DNA from 2 places in the Janthinobacterium glycogeni genome. Region 2 is predicted to be linked to the other one. Evidence: riboswitches for the same ligand, from Rfam matches in the RefSeq annotation. Region 2 holds a riboswitch; the other holds the start of a gene.
The links. Region 2 has a riboswitch for FMN ahead of ribB (3,4-dihydroxy-2-butanone-4-phosphate synthase). Riboswitches for the same ligand answer to the same signal wherever they lie in the genome.

Region 1 (8,808 bases), on a different contig from region 2:
TCTGCGAGGAGGGAAGGACAGGCCGCTGCGCGCTGCGCGTACGGCCCTTTCTTCGACCCACGACAGGAGTCCATGCATGACCATCGAATTCATCTGGCAATTGCCCACCGGCGGCGATGGCCGCTACGCGGCGCCCGGCATCACGCGCCGGGGCGAACGGGCCGCCGGCGCGCCCAGCCCCTTGCAGGCGGGCGTGAGCGACCCGCGCGGCGCGCGTCCGCCATTCAATTATTTCGACTACCTGCACCAGATCGCCCGCGCAGCCGATCTTTCCGGCTTCGACGGCATCCAGGTGCGCCACGATACGCAGGGCGATGAAAGCTGGATCGTCGCGGGCTACCTGGCCCGCAGCACGCGCCACCTGAAGCTGATCGCCGAATTCGATGCGGCCTGGGGTTCGGCCGTGTACGCGGCGAAGAACGCCGTCAGCTTTCAGCGCTTCACGGGCGGGCGCTTCGCCTGGCAAATCGGCCATGGCGGCGATGCGGCAGCGCGCCGGCGCCAAGGCGATGCGGCGCCGGAGACGGACATCTTGCCGCGCATCGATGAATTCATCACGGTGGCGCGCGGCGTGCAAAGCACCTCGCCGTTCAGCTTCAAGGGCAAGTTCTTCGAGGTGCAGGACGGCGGCTTCAGGGGGCCGCTGGCGCACCATCCAATCAGCGGTATCTATCTGACGGGCGATAGCGCCGAAGCGCTGGCCCTGTCGGCGCGCCAGGCCGACGTGCACGTGTTCGACGCGGCGCCCGTGACGGACTTGCGGCCTGCCATCGCCAGCCTGGCCGTGCAGGCGCGCCAGCTGGGCCGCGCCGTGGCGGCAGGCCTGCGCATCGACGTGCTGGCCCGCGAAACCTTCGACGAAGCCTTGCGCGATGCGCGCCGCTACCGCAGCGGGGCGGGGCTGCCAGACGAGCTGCCGTCCGATGGCGGCGCGGCCGCGTACTGGCCCGGCTTTGCGCAAGCGCAGACGGGCGCCCACGGCGCCCTGGTCGGCAGCTACGACCAGGTCAGCGCCGCGCTGCAAGCCTACGCGCAGGCGGGTGTCTCGAGCTTCGTGCTGGCGGCCATCCCGCATTTCGAGGAAGCCTACCGCATCGGCGAACACGTGCTGCCTCACGTGCGGGCAGCGTTGACCGCGCAGCTGCAGGCGGCCTGAATCCACACTATTTGAAGGAGTACCTTGATGGCAATCGATTTTTTCTGGCGCATCCCCACGCATGGCGAACCGAGTTCGCACCGCGCCCGCACGCCGTTTCGCGGCGACTGGTTTCCCGGCAATGACAACCTGCGCCAGGCCGGCCTCGGTGGCGGAGGTGCCGACGGTTTTACGTATATCGACTACCTGGCGGAGATCGCCCGCGCGGCCGAGCTATCGGGTTTCCAGGGCGGCCTGATACCGTCGTTTCCCATGACGGACGAGCCGTGGGCCATTTCCGCGCTGCTGGCGCGCGAGACGCGCACCTTCCGCTTCATGATCCCGTTCCAGCCCGGCTTCCTGAATCCCGTGGTGGCCGCGCGCATGACGGCCAGCCTGCAGCGGGCCACGGGCGGCCGCGCCCTGTACAACGTCATCACGGGCGGCGGCGGCACGGCGCAGCTGTGGTGGGGCGATGCGGCCGGCCACGACGACCGCTACACGCGCACGACCGAATTTCTCGACGTGGTGCGCGGCGTGTGGCGCGGCGGACCGTTTTCCTACCAGGGCAAGTTCTACCAGGTGGAGGATGCGGGCCTGGCCACGCCGCTGTCGGAGCAGGATTTCCCCGAAATTTACTTTTCCGGCTCGTCCGACGCCGCCTTGGGTTCCGCCTCGAAGCACGCCGATTACTACCTGACGTGGCTGGAACCGTTCGAGCAGCTGCGCGAGAAATTCGCCCGCGTGCATGAAAAGACGGCGCTCTTGGGCCGCAAGATCAAGTGCGCCGTGCGCGTCGACATCGTGGCCCGCGCCACGGAAGAAGAGGCGTGGGACGAGGTGCGCAAGGGTTTTGAAGCCGTCGATGCCGCCACCCTGCGCCAGTTTCTCGGCGCCGACGGCGGCGATTCCGTGGGCGCGGCGCGCCAGCGGGGCAACCGCCCGACGACCCTGAACAGCTACAAGGACCTGATCACGGCGCCGAACATCTGGTCTGGCTTCAATCTGCTGCGCGGCGGGCAGACGCAGGGCATCGTCGGCAGCTACCAGCAGGTGGCCGAACGCCTGGACGAACTGGTGCAGCTGGGCGCCGACGCCTTTATCCTGGCCAGCACGCCGCACCTGGAAGAAGCGTACAGGGTGGGCGAGGAAGTGCTGCCGCTCGTGCGCGGACACACGTCCGCACTCTTGCGCGCGGCCTGATTCTCCCTGTTGCCGCGACAGCAGCGCCATCGCGTGCTGTCGCGCAGGCAGCATGCGGCGGCGCCGCTGCTGCCAAATCAACAGCGCTATCATGATGATAGTCTTCCTTTGAAATCAATCACTTACCTACCATTTTGCTGCGCTGAGGCAGCGGGCATGCCCCTTGCAATACAGGTCATCACCATCTCGCGTTTTGACTTTCATCAAGGATAATCACCCATGCGCCGTTCGACTGCCCCCGCCGCCGTTTCCTCTTTCCCCTTTCATTTGACGCCGCTGCGCCGCGCGCTGCGCTCGGCCTTCGCCATCGGCGGCCTGATGCTCGCCCCAGGTCTGGCCCATGCGGAAACGCCAGCGGCCGATGTCATGGCCTTCGCCGACGCGAATGGCGTCGGCGAAGGCGCCGCGCTGCAATCGGTGACGGTGACGGCGCAAAAGCGCGAGGAATCGGCACAGAAGGTGCCGAGCGCGATCACGGTGTTAGGTGGCAAGGAGCTGCTCGACACGGGCATCGGCCGCTCGGCCAGCGAAATCCTCAACTACGTGCCGAACGCTTCGGCCGGCACGCTGCAGCACGGCCGCCCGCGCTGGTGGATACGCGGCGTGGGCGCGGGCCAGCAGCAGGTGGATTTTCCGAACCCCGTCGGTTTTTACCTCGACGACGTCTACATCAGCAATTCCAGCGCCACGGGCTTCCCCCTGTTCGACCTGGACCGGGTGGAGGTGCTGCGCGGCCCGCAAGGCACCTTGTGGGGCAAGAACACGACGGGCGGCGCCATCAACGTGATCTCGCGCAAGCCCTCGTTCAAATCCAGCGGCTACGCCAAGCTGGACTACGGCAGCTACGACACCAAGCTGGCCGAAGGCGCCATCGGCGGCGCGCTGGTCGACGAGGTGCTGGCGGGGCGGCTGTCCTTTCACACGGAGCAGCAGGACAAAGGCCGCTTCCACAACCAGTTTACGGGCGAGCGCGATGGAAAACTCAAGGACAGCGCCATCCGCGGCCAGATCAAGGCCCTGATCGGGCGCGACCTGACGGCAAACCTGAACCTGCATTACCGCGACTACACGACCAAGGGCGCCACCACCACGGTGGCCAGCTATGGCGCCAATGGCGTGTACCGCAACGGCTACGTCCCCAGCACCAATCCCGACGACGTGAGCACGAACGCGCCGGCCGACAGCGACGTGCAGCAGGGCGGCGCCCAGCTGAACCTGGAATATGCGCTGGGCGAGCTGACCCTCACCTCCATCACCGGCTATGAAAATTTCAGGAACGAGGCCACGGGCGACAGCGACAACACGCCGCTGGAAGTGGGCCGCAGCCGCGCCAAGGCCAGCAGCCGGCAAGTGTCGCAGGAGCTGCGCCTGACGTCGCCGCAGAACGGCACGGTGAGCTGGGTGGCGGGCCTGTTCTACTTCAATGAAAAGATCGATGCCGATGCGGCCGGCGCGCGCCTGCCCAACGGCACGGCGCCGGCGCTGGCGGGCAGCACGCAGCCCGTCGGCTACAACCGCACCGTCTACCGGCACAAGGCGCGCAGCGCGGCCATCTTCGGCAGCACGACCGTCAACTTCAGCGAGCAACTGCTGTCCACCTTCGGCCTGCGCTGGACCACGGAAACCAAGGACCTGGACTTGCAGCGCGTGCAGGCCGCGTCGAACACGGTGACGTTCGGCGATGCGGCCAACTGGTGGAACACGGTCAAGGGCGGCAATTACGCGGCCGCCTCGGTCGTCAACAACAATTTCACGTCGAATCCGTCCACCACGTGGAATGCGCTGACGTACGACGTGACGCCCGAGTACCGCTTCAGCCGCACCCTGCGTGGCTACCTGAAATACGCGCACGGCATCAAGTCGGGCGGCTACAACACGAGCGCCACGGACGTACGGGCGTTGAACACGGTCAGGCCGGAAACCCTGAACTCGTTCGAGGCGGGCATCAAGTCCGAATGGCTGGACGGACGCCTCAATTTCAACGCCAACGTTTTTCACTACGATTACAAGAACGTGCAGGTCAATATCACGGGTGTGTACAACGGCGACCCCACGCAAAGCGTGAATTACCTGCAGAACGTGCGCAAGGCCCACGTGAACGGCGCGGAATTCGAGATCGAGGCGCAGCCGACGGACAACCTGCACATCAACGCCAATCTGGGCCTGCTGCGCACGGAGTTCGACGACTTCGCCATCCAGAACAATGGCGGCGACCGATCCGGCAACGAATTCGTGCGCTCGCCCCACGTGACGGCCCTGCTGGCGGCCGACTACCGCTACCCGCTGGGCAATGGCGCGCAGCTGGTCTTCAGCGGCGACGTGCGCTACACGTCGAAGCAGTACTACTATGTGGACCCGCAAAGCGATGCGCGCGGCTTGCTGAACCAGGGCGGCTTCGCGCTGGCCAACGCGCGCCTGTCGTATGTGCTCCCGGGCGGCAAGCAGCGCATCACGGCATACGCCAACAACCTGGCGGACAAGGTCTACCGCAACCATACGCTCACCAGCTTCGTGCCGGGCGCCGTCAACGGCGACACGGTGATCATCGGCCAGGGCCGCACGGTGGGCGCGTCGTACACGATCCAGTTCTGATCGCGCAGGGCAGGGGCAGGGGCGATATGCTATAGTCGCCGGGCGTGGCGGCCGCACCCAGTGCGGTGGCCATGCAACGTTCTCAGGGCGGGGTGCGATTCCCCACCGGCGGTAATGGCATGCGTGCCTCGCCCGCGAGCGCTTGCCGGCGCCGTCTTCGGACCATGTCGGCAAGGTCAGCAGACCCGGTGCGATCCCGGGGCCGACGGTATAGTCCGGATAAAGAGAGAGCGGGATGCATCATTGTATTGGTGCCGGCATGCGCCCGGCGCATGGACGGCCTTGCCGTCGGTGCGCGGGTGCGCGTGCCTGTATGCGCAGTCGGGCGTGGCTTTCATGCGCCTGTCATATCCCCTTCGATCCCATGCCCTGTTTTTTGTCATTTTTAAAAACAGGAGTCTTTTGTATGTCACAAGCACACGCAACACCGGGCAAACGCATCGCCTTCATCCAGGCGGGCTGGCACCGCGACATCGTCGCGCAATGCCGCTTGTCCTTCATCGCCGACATGGCGGCCCTGGGCTTTGCCGAGAGCGATATTGACGTCATCGACGTCGCCGGCGCCTTTGAAATCCCCCTGCACGCGCAGGTGCTGGCCAAAAGCGGCCGGTACGCGGCGATTGCCGCCTCGGCCCTCGTGGTCGACGGCGGCATCTACCGCCATGACTTCGTGGCCGATGCCGTCATCTCCGGCATGATGCAGGTGCAGCTGGCGACGGGCGTGCCCGTGCTGTCGGCCGTGCTGACCCCGCACCACTTCCACGCGGGCCACGAGCACCAGGAATTCTACTTCCAGCATTTCAAGGTCAAGGGCGCGGAGCTGGCCGCCGCATGTGCGGCCACCATCCGCTCGCTGCAGCGGCTGGCGCAACCGGCCGCCGCACCGCACGAAGCCCTGGCTGCCTAGGGCGCGTTTGCCTTGATGGCGTAGTCCCCGGGGCCAGCGCCTGTGCATGCGCTGGCCCCGTTTCTTTACGCGGCTTGCCGCAGCAGCGCGTCCAGCCGCCGCTGCGCTTCTTCCAGGGGGCGGCGGTCGATCCAGTGATCGATATCGACGTCGCGGTCCAGGAAGCCGTGCTGCAGCTGAAAATCCTTTTGCTGGCGGAACAGCGCCACCTTGTCGTCGGACAGGTCGGGCGCCAGCGTCAAATGAAAACCGTCGCGGTAGGCTTCGGCCACGGCATCGGCGCCTGCCCGTGTCTCGCCTTGCAGGATGGCCAGCACGTCCTCTTTGTGGCTGCGCGCCCAGTGCGCGGCGCGCAGGGTTTGCGTCAAGAAGCGCACGACGAGATCGAAATGCTGTTCCAGCATCGTTTCATGCACGGTGATCGGCCGCGGCGTGCCGTTATTCACGCGGAAGCGCCGGTCGGGCAGGGCGTCGATGTCGATGCCCACTTCCAGCCCCGCCGCGCGGGCCGCCTCGGCCGCCGCCGCGCCTTTCACGTAGACGGCGTCGACTTCGCCGCGCAGCAGCGGCGCGATGCCTTGCCACAGTCCCGCGCCCAGGTTGGCTTGCGCCGGCGCGTCGGCCCCCACTTCCACCAGCTGCACATCGTCGAGCGTCAAGCCGGCGGACGCCAGCACGCCCTTGTAGCCGGCCAGGCTCATGCCGCGCGCGATGCTGCGGCCGCGCCGGTTCTCGCGCAAGTCCTCGGCGCGGAACACGGGCAGCGCCAGGCGCTTGCCCTGCAGCTGCGCGGGCGTGGTGATGCCGGAACCGGGTCGCACGAGGATGGCTTGCCACTCGTCGATCCAGGTCAGGCCGATCAGGCGCGTGGGCGCCCCTTGGGCGCGCGCGGGCAGGGCCAGCAGGTTGCCCCCTTCGCGCACGAGCGTGGACAGGCCGTGGTCGTAATGGTGGCGCGCCAGTTCGCCGCCCACTTCCTGCAGCGTCTTTAAGGCGATGCCGTCGCGGGCGAATTCCTCGTCCAGCCAGCCCAGTTTATAGGCCAGGCCCGTGGCCGTGGGTACGGGGCAGCGCGTGAACCAGACGGTATCGACGGCGGGGGAGGTTGCGGTAGTCATGGGATTCCTTGGTGAGGTGAGGAAGACCGAACGCTGCACGAAATATGCCTGCTGCCGGGGGCAGACCCGCCGGGTCAGACCCCGGACGTCGCTTGCTGGCTGGCCGACAGCGCGTGCCGGCAACGCTGCTGCCGCGCCAGCAGCCGCTGTTGCGCAGGCAGCAGCGCGCTGCCATTTGTGCGGCCCCGGCGCTGGCACGCGTCTTGCGAAAGTACCGGCATTACTGATTCGTACCTCAACCTCAAGAATGGAGCATGACATGACGGACGTGGCACAAGCGGCAGCACAACAAGTACAGGCGCAGGCATTGACGGCGGCCGAACTGGCCTTCGTCGAGCAGGTGCGGCGCGATGCGCAGATCGCCTTCGATGGCTTGCGCGAGACGGGCAGCCTGACGGCCAACGGCACGGTGGGCTTCGTCGAGCGCACGCCGGGCGGCGACAAGGTCGTGGTGGTCAACGATCCGGGCCCGTTCCGCCGCGGCCAGCCTTTGAAGGCGGCCGTGCTGGCGCTCGATGGCACGGTGATCGTGGGCGACGCCAACAACGGCGGCGCGCGTTACTTAAAACTGTTCCGCGAGCGGCCCGAGGTCACGTCGATCTCGCACGTGCATTCGCCATCGCTGGGCGCATGGGCGCAGACGCACCGCACCCTGCCCATCCGCTACGTGCCCGTGCAGCGCTTCCAGCTGATCCGCGAAATCCCCATCTATATCGACCGCCGCCAGCCCGAGGTCGATTTCATCCTCGGCGAAATCGCCCGCAACACGCATGCCACGGCCATCCTGGAAGCGAACGGCGGCGCCACCGTGTGGGGCAAGCAGGGCTTGCTGAAGCTGGCCGAATTCATCCTGCTGCTGGAAGAGGGCGCGCAGATCCAGATCGCGGCCGAAGCCATCGGCGGTTCGCGCGACTTCGGCCCCGGCGTGCTGCTGCAGCAATGGAAGATGAGCAAGCTGATCGACACGGCGCGCGCGCTGTCTTTGCTGCCTGCCACCGATTTGGTTTAACCTTCAAGAATAGGCTCCCGATGTCATTGCAATTCTTACGTTTGAGCTGGCGCAAGCTGTCTGCCGCCATCGTGGCGGCCAGCCTGCTGGCGCCAGCGATGGCGGCCGCCGCCGATCCGCTGCCGGCCGCCGTGCGCATCGCCGTCGTGGCCCGCACGGCGCCGTCCGGCAAGACCGTGTTTGCCGGTTCCGCCGCCCAGGTGGCGTCGCAAGGCTGGCTGGCGGCCGAGCTGGGCAAGCTGGGCGTGAAGCTGGAATGGGTGCCCGTCACCACCAATTCCGTGGCCACGCAAGTCAATGAGGCGTTTGCCAACCACTCGATCGACCTGGCCCAGTATGGCGATCTGCCATCGATCATTGCCAATGCCTCGGGCTTGCAGACGCGGCTGATCCTGCCCGGCGGCAGCGCCAACAACACCTATCTGGTGGTGCCGAACGCTTCCACGGTGAAATCCATCAAGGAGCTGAAGGGCAAGAAGATCGCCTTGCACCGTGGCCGGCCGTGGGAATACCCGTTTGCCCGCCTGCTGGAAGCGAATGGCATGACCTTGCGCGACGTGAAAATCCTCAACCTGAATCCGCAGGCGGGCGCCGCGGCCGTGGCGACGGGCGGCGCGGACGCCTTCTTTACCCTCAGCGACGCCTTCCTGCTGGAAGATAAAAAGGTCGGCAAGATCATCTGGTCGAGCAAGGCGCCGCCGCAGGACTGGAAGATGCGCGCCGAGCTGTGGGCCGACAGCGGTTTTCTGCAACGCTGGCCGCAGCTGGCCCAGCTGGTGGTGACGGCCTATGTGCGCGAGCACCACCGCGCCGCCGGCGCGGGCGGCGAAGAGGACTATGTGCG
Region 2 (8,808 bases):
GCCCACGCCGCCCATGCCGGCGATGGCCACGCGCTTGCCGCGCAAGCTGTTTTGCTCCGCCTGCGTGACCCAGCCCAGGTTGCGGGCAAATGCCGCGTGATAGGAAAAACCGTCTGTCATGCTCACCTCTTCTGTGCATCCATTGCGGACGAAAAAGTTTGGACAGGTGAGCCGGGAATAAGTTCCCGCATGACAGAAAAAAAGCGGCTAGCGCGTCAGGCGCCGCTGCACCGCTGCGGGCGCCACGGCGCCCACCTTGAACACGCTGACGATCTGCGCCAGCCCGGCCGCCTGCTCGTTCATGGCCTGCGCCGCCGCCGACGCCTGCTCGACGAGGGCAGAGTTTTGCTGCGTCATGTTATCCATCTCGACGATGGCCTGGTTGATCTGCTCGATGCCGGCGCTCTGCTCGGCGCTGGCCGAGGAAATCTCGGCCACGATATCGGTCACGTGCTGCACGCTGGAGACGACTTTTTCCATCGTTTCGCCCGCCAGCGCCACCAGTTTTTCACCGGCGCCCACTTGCTCGGCGGAACTATCGATCAGTTGCTTGATTTCCTTGGCGGCACTGGCTGAGCGCTGTGCCAGGTTGCGCACCTCGCTGGCCACGACGGCGAAGCCACGGCCCTGCTCGCCCGCACGTGCCGCTTCCACGGCCGCATTCAGGGCCAGGATATTCGTCTGGAAGGCGATGCCGTCGATGACGGCGATGATGTCGCCGATCTTTTTCGACGAGGCATTGATGGCACCCATGGTGTCGACCACCTGGCTCACCACGCCGCCCGCCTGGCTCGCCACTTGCGAGGCAGAAATAGCCAGCTGGTTCGCCTGGCGCGCATTGTCCGCATTCTGGCGCACGGTCGAGGTCATTTCTTCCATGGTCGACGCCGTTTCTTCCAGCGATCCGGCCTGCTGCTCCGTGCGCGCCGACAAGTCGTGGTTGCCCGAGGCGATCTCGCCCGATGCCGTGGAAATCGATTCCGCATCGGTGCGCACCTGGCTCACCAGATGCGCCAGGTTGTCGCGCATGGCCTTGATGGCCATCAGCAAACTGGACGTATCGCCGGGACGCGTCTCGATGTGCGTGGTCAGATCGCCCTGGGCGATTTGCGCCACGATGGCCGCTGCATAGTCGGGTTCACCACCGAGCTGGGCCAGGATGCGGCGCAGCATCAACGCTGCCAGGGCGCCCACCACCAGCATCAGCGCGCCGCCGATGGCCAGCAGCACGCCCGCCTGGGCCCAGAATTTGTGGTTGATGTCATCGATATACGTGCCCGTGCCGATCAGCCAGTCCCACGGTGCAAATTTCACCACCGCATACATCTTCGCCACCGGGTCGGGCACGCCCGGACGCGTGCCATCCGCCTGCACGAGGCCGATGCGGCTGTTGGCCAGCGCGGCGCGATAGCGGTCGCCCGACTGCTTCATGTTCTTTTGCGGCGTGCCGATGCGCGACGCATTCGGATGCACGTACAGCAAGTCGGTGCTGAAATCGCGCACAAAATAATACATCTCGTCCTTGACGAAGCTGCCGATGGCCAGCTTGGCCTGCTGCTGGGCTTGCTCACGCGTGAGCTTGCCCGACTGTTCCAGCGCATACGCCTTTTCCACGGATGCGTTAGCCAGCTCCACCAGCACCGTCAATTGCTCGACGCGCTCGGCCATCATGGTCTGGCGCAGGGAATACAGGGAGAAAGAAGCGATGAGGACGATGCCCAGCAAGGTGCTGAAACACAGGAGGAGAATGCGCGAACGGAGTGTCATGGGTGCCTGGGTAGAAAATAAAGCGTGGAATTATAAACAATTTCCATAAGGAAATCTTTTCAGAAAAGCAAAGCGGGCGGCGCTACCAGGCTGATGCCCGGCAGGCACCGCCCGCTTTGTTATTACTCGCTCGTTAATGGAGCTTCACGCCAAGGCTTCCTTGGCCGCCTCTTCCGGTGTCAAGCCGTCGTAAAACTGGTCGGTAAACCACTCGACCTGCTCTTCGATATGGTCCTGCGCCTGCGCCACCGTGGCGCCGCCAGCCACGAGGAAGCCTTCGACCTCGATACACCAGTTGATCAATTCCAGGGTTTCCGGATCGAGTTCTTCTTTCTTAGCCATCGTATGTCCTTGCCTGTTAAATTGCGATATCACATCAATCAGCGCCAGTTTAACAGCTTCGCCACCTTGCCGCGCCTGCAGCTCAACAATGAAGATTACTTGGCTGCAATATTTTTACGTTCCGGATACAGCACCACCTGCACATAATTGTGCAGATCCAGGTAGCGCTGCGCCGCCAGTTTGACGGCTTGCGGCGTGATGGCGCGCACGCGCTGCTCGTAGCGCAGGATGTGCGCGGGGTCGCGTCCCTGCGTCACCGAACCCATCAACTGATTCATCCAGTAGTTGTTTTCCCGCAGGGATTTCTGCTGGCGCGTGATCCAGTTCAGCTTGACCTTTTCCAGGTCGGCCGCGGATGGCCCGTCCGCCTTCATCTTGCTGATTTCGGCAAAGGCGGCGGCGATCACCTTGTCCACGTTTTCCGGTCCCGTCGGCAAGTTCAAGGCCACCGAATAATGGCCGTACGGATGCTGGCCCATCGAGGTTTCAAAGCCGCCGCCATAGATCATGCTCATCTTTTCGCGCAGCACTTCGATGACTTTCAGGTTCAGCACCTCGCCCAGCGCCTGCAGGGTCAGCTTTTGCTCGTCCGAATACGCGACGTCGCCATTGAAGGTGATGGAAATCGTACTCTTGGGCTCGCTGCCCATATAGATATCCTTCTTGACGACGCCCGTCACCGGGCGCATGCCCACGTCGCGGTAGGCGTGCGCCACCTCGCCCACGGGCAAGGTGCCCAGGTAGCTGGCGATCAGCGGCTTGATCTTGTCGAGCTCGAAGCTGCCCGCAAAGATGAAGGTCATGTCGCGCGCGCTGGAAAAGCGCTGGCGGAAGATGTCCAGAGAACGGTCCAGGGCCACCTTGTCGAAATCGGCCACGCGGGGCACGCCGTCGACGCGCGGATGGTCGCCATACATGGCGTGCTGGACGGCGTCGTAAAACACGGCTTCCGGCTGCGCCATGCTGTTTTTCGCCAGGTCCTGCTGCTTGCCGATGAAGGACTGGTACAGGCCCGCATCCTTGCGCACGTCGTGGAAATACAGGTACACGAGCTGCAGCATGGCTTCCACGTCGGCGCTGCTGGCCGAGCCGCCAAAGCCTTCGCTCAGTTCGCCCAGCGAGGCGCCCACGTTGACCGTCTTGCCGGCCAACACTTTTTGCAAGTCCAGCGGCGCCAAATCCTTCAGCCCCATGCTGCCGACCACGGCGCTGGCGTAGCGGGCGTTGTAGATGTCGGCGTCGCCGAACAGCGACTGGCCGCCGAAGCGCGTCGAGCCCATCAGCACCTGGTCATTCTTGAAGTCCGTCGGTTTGAGCAGCACGCGCACGCCATTGCCCAGGGTCAGTTCCGTCACGCCGATGGCGCTGTTCAGTTTTTCCGCAACGATGCTGCCGCCGGCCGGCGGACCGTCCATCAGTTTACTGGCAAGCACTTTCTCCGTGCGCGGCTCGACCTTCTGCTGCTCGGCCTTCGCCACGGCGTCGAGCAATTGCTGCTGCGTCGGCACAGTCGAGGCCGCGTCGCCCGCTTTCGGTTCGCCCCCCATGAAGACCACCAGCTTCTTTTGCTGGTCGGGAATCACCTTGGCCACCGTCTCGTTGATTTCCTGCAGCGTTACCTGCGGCAAGAGTTCCTGCGCGTACAGCAGTTCATTGGCGATGCCGGGGACGGCTTCCTGCTCCAGGAAGTTGCGCGAATACTCGGCCACAAAACCGGCCGAGTCGGACTTGTCGCGCTCGCTGTACGCGCGCTCGTAATTGCGCAGCATGTTCTTGCGCGCGCGGTCCAGCTCATCCTGGCTGAAACCGAAGCGGCGCGCCCGCTCGTCTTCCTGCACCAGCGCATCGACGGCCGGCTGCAAGCCGCCCTTGCCCAGCAAGGCATATGCGCTGAACGATTCATAGCCGCGCACCAGCTTGCCCATGCTGCTGCCGCCCTGGATGAACGGAGGATTGGCCTGCTGCGTCAATTCCTGCATGCGCGCGCTGAGCATTTGCCCATACAGGTTTTCGATCATCTGGCGGCGGTAGTCGGCAATGGTGACGGGTTCCTGCGCGGCGCGGATCGGGTAGCGGATGAAGACGCTGTCGTCCGGCGCTTCCTTGTCCGTGATCACCAGCGCTTCCGTTTGCGAGCGCTGCGGCACTTCCGCATACAGGCGCGGACGCGGTTTCGCGGGGTTCTTCAGCTTGCCGAAATGCTGGCGGATCAGCTTTTCAGCCTGGCCCGGCTCCACGTCGCCGACCACCATCACGGCCATCAGGTCGGGACGGTACCAATCCTTGTAGAAACGCTTGATGGCTTCCGGCTTGAAGGTTTTCAGCACGGATTCCTTGCCGATCGGCATGCGTTCCGCGTAGCGCGAACCATTCAGCAGCTTCGGATACAGCACCTTGTTCATGCGGTCGCTGGCGCCCTTGCCCAGGCGCGCCTCTTCCAGCACGATGCCGCGCTCGCTGTTGATGTCGGCCGGATTGAATTTCAAGCCATGCGCCCAGTCTTCCAGCACGAGAAAACCCTTTTCCAGGTTTTCCTTCTTGTTCGTCGGAATCGGCAGCACGTACACGGTTTCATCGAAACTCGTGTAGGCATTCAAGTCGGCGCCGAACTTCACGCCGATCGATTGCAAATAGGAAATCAGCTCATTGCGCTTGAAATGCGTGGAGCCATTGAAGGCCATGTGCTCCGTGAAATGGGCGAGGCCCTGCTGGTCATCGTCTTCCAGAATGGAGCCGGCTTTGACCACCAGGCGCAGTTCCACTTTCTGCGCAGGGCGGGCATTTTTCTTGATGTAGTAGGTCAAGCCGTTCGGCAATTTTCCGACGGTCACTTCTGGTGCCAGCGGCAGGGGATCGCTCAAACGGATTTCCGCCTGTGCCAGGCAGGCGCACGCCAGCAAGACGGCGCCCGGGATCAGGCGTAATTTACTCAGCTTCATGTATTCTCAACGGTAAGATTCAGTAGGCATACCTTACACTGAAATCGTGTTTCCGCCATTAAAAACAACTTAGGAAAAATTGCTTTTCCCAGGCAACTTTGCCGAATGACAAACTCAACAGCACCCTGCCAGCTTTTGTCAGTTGTGCTAAAGTATTGCCGCCGGTCATGTGGACCGGCACAACAACGTCTTCGGGGCGGGGTGCGATTCCCCACCGGCGGTAAGACCGGCAACGGTCAAGCCCGCGAGCGCTTGTCAGGTTTCGCCTGATGAGGTCAGCAGATCTGGTGTGACTCCAGAGCCGACGGTATAGTCCGGATGAAAGAAGATGTGCAGTAGTGTGATGTCCCATCGCCACGGCGATGCGGCCAGTTGCGTCTATTCGCTTGCCCTGCAGCGTTTTTCGCCTATGCGAGGAGCGTTTCACCATGTTAGTCAACAGCTATACCCTGCTTTCCAACGACCTCGAAGGTCGCATCCAGTCCGCCCTGGCCGCCATGCGCGCCGGCATCCCTGTCATTCTGCTCGACGATTTCGACCGTGAAAACGAGGCCGACCTGATCCTGTCTGCCGAGAAACTGACGAACGAAACCATGGCTTTGCTGATCCGCGAATGCAGCGGCATCGTTTGCCTGTGCCTGCCGACGGACGTCGTCAGCGCGCTGGAATTGCCGCCCATGTCGTCCGATAACGGCAGCCGCTACGGCACGCCGTTCACCGTCTCCATCGAGGCGCGCGACGGCGTCACGACGGGCGTGTCGGCCGCCGACCGCGTGACCACCATCCGCGCCGCCATCGCGCCGGACGCCAAGCCCGCCGACCTGGTGCGCCCCGGCCACGTCTTCCCCCTGCGCGCCGCGCCCGGCGGCGTGCTCGAGCGCCGTGGCCACACCGAAGGCTCCGTCGACCTGTCGCGCATGGCGGGCCTGAACCCGGCCGCCGTGCTGTGCGAGCTGATGAACCCGGACGGCACCATGATGCGCGGCGACGACATCGAGCGCTTCGCCGAGCTGCATGGCATGCCCATTCTGACCATCGAAGAACTGGTGGAATGGCGCAGCACGCGCGAGCAATAAACCTGCGTCAGACAGCGGCCACGGCCTTCGGCAGATGCACATGCCGATAGACGAGGCCTGCCGCCAGCCCGTACGCGACGGCGATCGTCGCGTAGGCCAGCGGCAAGCGCAACGACCAGTCCGGCACCATGTGCAGGATGCTGCCGATCAGGGCCACGCCCACGAGCGCACCAATTTGCCGGTTCGCATTCAGGGCCGCCGCCGCGCTGTTCGCATGCTGCTTGCCGGCCACCCGCATCACGGTGGCCGTCATGGCGGGAATGGCGATGCCGATGGCCACGTTCATGACGGCCGTGCCCAGCGCCAGCAAGGCGTAGGGCGTCGCGGGACGCAAGCCCATCAGCAGCAGCGCCATCACGGCGCCCACCAGCAGGCCGGCCAGCATGGGCCAGCGCGTGCCATGGCGTGCCGCAATACTTCCCGCCATGAAATTTCCCACCGTATAGGCCGCCATCATGGGCAGCAAGCGCAAGCCCGACTGCAAGGCATCGGCGCCGCCCGATTGCTGCAGGAACAGGCTCAATAAAAACAGCTGGCCGAAGACGCAGAAATTGATCAGGAAACCTACGCCATTGGCCGCGCCAAAGCTGCTGCTGTGAAACAGTGCGCGCGGCAGCAGCGGATGGCTGCCGCTGCGCTCGCGCCGCAGCAATTGCCAGGCCGACAGCACCGCCAGCGCGCCCGCCGCCAGCACGCCCGGCGACAGCCAGCCCAGCACGGGGCCTTCGATCAAGGTAAAACTCAGGCCCGCCAGCGCCGCCACGCCGAGCGCATGGCTGAACAGCGACAGATCGCGCGGCTGGCGCGCCGGCGCGGCCAGCAACAGCTGCGCCATGACGATGGCCAGCACGCCCAGCGGCACATTTACCCAGAACACGCTGCGCCAGCCGAACTGGTGCACGAGGATGCCGCCGATCAAGGGGCCGGACGCGCCCGCCACGCCCACCAGCGCCGACCAGGCGCCCAGCATGCGCGTGCGTTCGCGCTCGTCGTCAAAGCTGTGCGTGAGCAGGCTGAGCGAACTGGGCATGAACAGGGCCGCGCCCGCGCCCTGCAGCAAACGCGCGGCCGTCAGAAAATGTCCGTCGGGCGCGGCGCCGCACAGGACCGAGCCGAGGAGGAAGACACCGAGGCCGCCCTGGTACACGGCTTTCGGGCCGTAGCGGTCGGCCAGCGCGCCGCCGGCCAGCAGCAGCGCGGCAAACGTCAGGGTGTAGCCGTCGACCACCCAGACCAGGCCCGTCAGCGGGATATTCAAGTCCAGCGCGATATCGGACAGGGCCACGTTGACGGCCGTGACGTCGAGCATGGCCATGACGAAGCCGAAGGCCAGGGTCAGCAGGATCAAGCCGCTGGCGCGGTGCGGTGTGGGGGCAGACATGGTATTCCTTGCAGGGACGGGGGCAGCCATTATGCGAGCGTTGCATGATGCAGTAAACAGGCATAAAATCGGCGCAGCGATGCAAAAATGCATCTAATTAACGACAAGGAAACACGCCATGGACTGGGCTTATGGACTGGGATAACGCGCGCATCTTTCTGGCCATCGGCCGCGCCGGCACCCTGCGCGGCGCGGCGGCCCTGCTGCGCATCGACCAGGCCACGTGCGGGCGCCGCCTGGCCGCGCTGGAAAGCTCGCTGGGCGCCACCCTGTTCCTGCGCACGCCATCGGGCTACGTGCCCACGCCGGCCGGCGAACTGGCCTTGAACGCGGCCGAAGCGATGGAGCGGGCCGCCGACAAGCTGCAGCGCGAGATGCAGGGCGTCGACAACCGTTTAAGCGGCCTGGTGCGCGTGGCCACCACCGACACCATGGCCAGCCATTTCGTCATCCGCGCCATGCAGCGGCTGCATGCGGCCCACCCCGACATCCGCATCGTGCTCAACGTGGCGCCCGCGCTGGCCAGCCTGACGCGGCGCGAAGCGGACCTGGCCGTGCGCGGCGTGCGCCCCACCGACCCGGACCTGATCTCGCGCCACCTAGTCAAGCGCAGCCTGGGCCTGTACGCCTCAACAAGCTACCTGGCCGAACGGGGCGAGCCCGTGCGCGGCACGGCGCTGGCCGGCCACGACATCGTCATCTACCACCATTCCGTGACGCCGCGCCATGCGGACAAGATCGCCGGCGAATCCGTCGCCAACGCCCGGGTCGCCATGGAAGTGAACTCGGCGGCGATGCTGCAGGAAGCCACGCGCGCGGGCCTGGGCGTGGCCGAACTGGCCACCCACCTGGGCGACATCGACCCGCAGCTCGTGCGCATCTGGCCCGAGCGGGCGGAAACGTATGACGTGTGGCTGGTCATGCATGCGGACCTGAACCGTTCTGCCCGCGTGCGGGCGGCGGCCGATGCCATCATCGCCAGCGTGGGCACCGCCAGCGCCGCCTGACAGGCGCGCACAATAGTGCCGAAAAGAAACTTTCTTTTTGATAATTCTGATAAAATCCGTCCCCCCGCCGCGCACAGCCGCCGCCACCGCCGCGGGATCCCTCAATCCCCCTGGAGAATTTTTATGCTTATCTGGCAAGGCTTCGGCATACTCGCCCCCCTGATCTGTTTTATCGTCGTACTGGCCGCACAGGCGCTGTTTGGCGCCACCCTGGGCGAGGCCTACACGAAGAGCCACACATGGACCCTGGCCCTGGCCTTCCTGCTGGCAGCTGCCGCCAGCTGGTATGCGGGCGT

Region 1: linked by a shared signal. The riboswitch ahead of ACQ4W4_RS08720 (6,7-dimethyl-8-ribityllumazine synthase) and the one ahead of ribB (3,4-dihydroxy-2-butanone-4-phosphate synthase) in region 2 are both predicted to bind FMN.

What each region holds. Positions count from the first base shown of each region.
Region 1 covers NZ_JBNYXP010000003.1:93,621-102,428, forward strand. The annotation lists gene ACQ4W4_RS08705 (LLM class flavin-dependent oxidoreductase) at 77-1,156, shown strand; gene ACQ4W4_RS08710 (LLM class flavin-dependent oxidoreductase) at 1,184-2,338, shown strand; gene ACQ4W4_RS08715 (TonB-dependent receptor) at 2,558-4,930, shown strand; FMN riboswitch at 5,005-5,166, shown strand; gene ACQ4W4_RS08720 (6,7-dimethyl-8-ribityllumazine synthase) at 5,337-5,837, shown strand; gene ACQ4W4_RS08725 (ABC transporter substrate-binding protein) at 5,903-6,955, opposite strand; gene ACQ4W4_RS08730 (class II aldolase/adducin family protein) at 7,215-7,964, shown strand; gene ACQ4W4_RS08735 (ABC transporter substrate-binding protein) at 7,985-8,808, shown strand, end outside.
Region 2 covers NZ_JBNYXP010000001.1:317,553-326,360, forward strand. The annotation lists gene ACQ4W4_RS01480 (ThiF family adenylyltransferase) at 1-120, opposite strand, end outside; gene ACQ4W4_RS01485 (methyl-accepting chemotaxis protein) at 208-1,767, opposite strand; gene ACQ4W4_RS01490 (hypothetical protein) at 1,912-2,109, opposite strand; gene ACQ4W4_RS01495 (M16 family metallopeptidase) at 2,205-5,048, opposite strand; FMN riboswitch at 5,232-5,382, shown strand; gene ribB (3,4-dihydroxy-2-butanone-4-phosphate synthase) at 5,477-6,124, shown strand; gene ACQ4W4_RS01505 (MFS transporter) at 6,132-7,505, opposite strand; gene ACQ4W4_RS01510 (LysR family transcriptional regulator) at 7,637-8,512, shown strand; gene ACQ4W4_RS01515 (hypothetical protein) at 8,636-8,808, shown strand, end outside.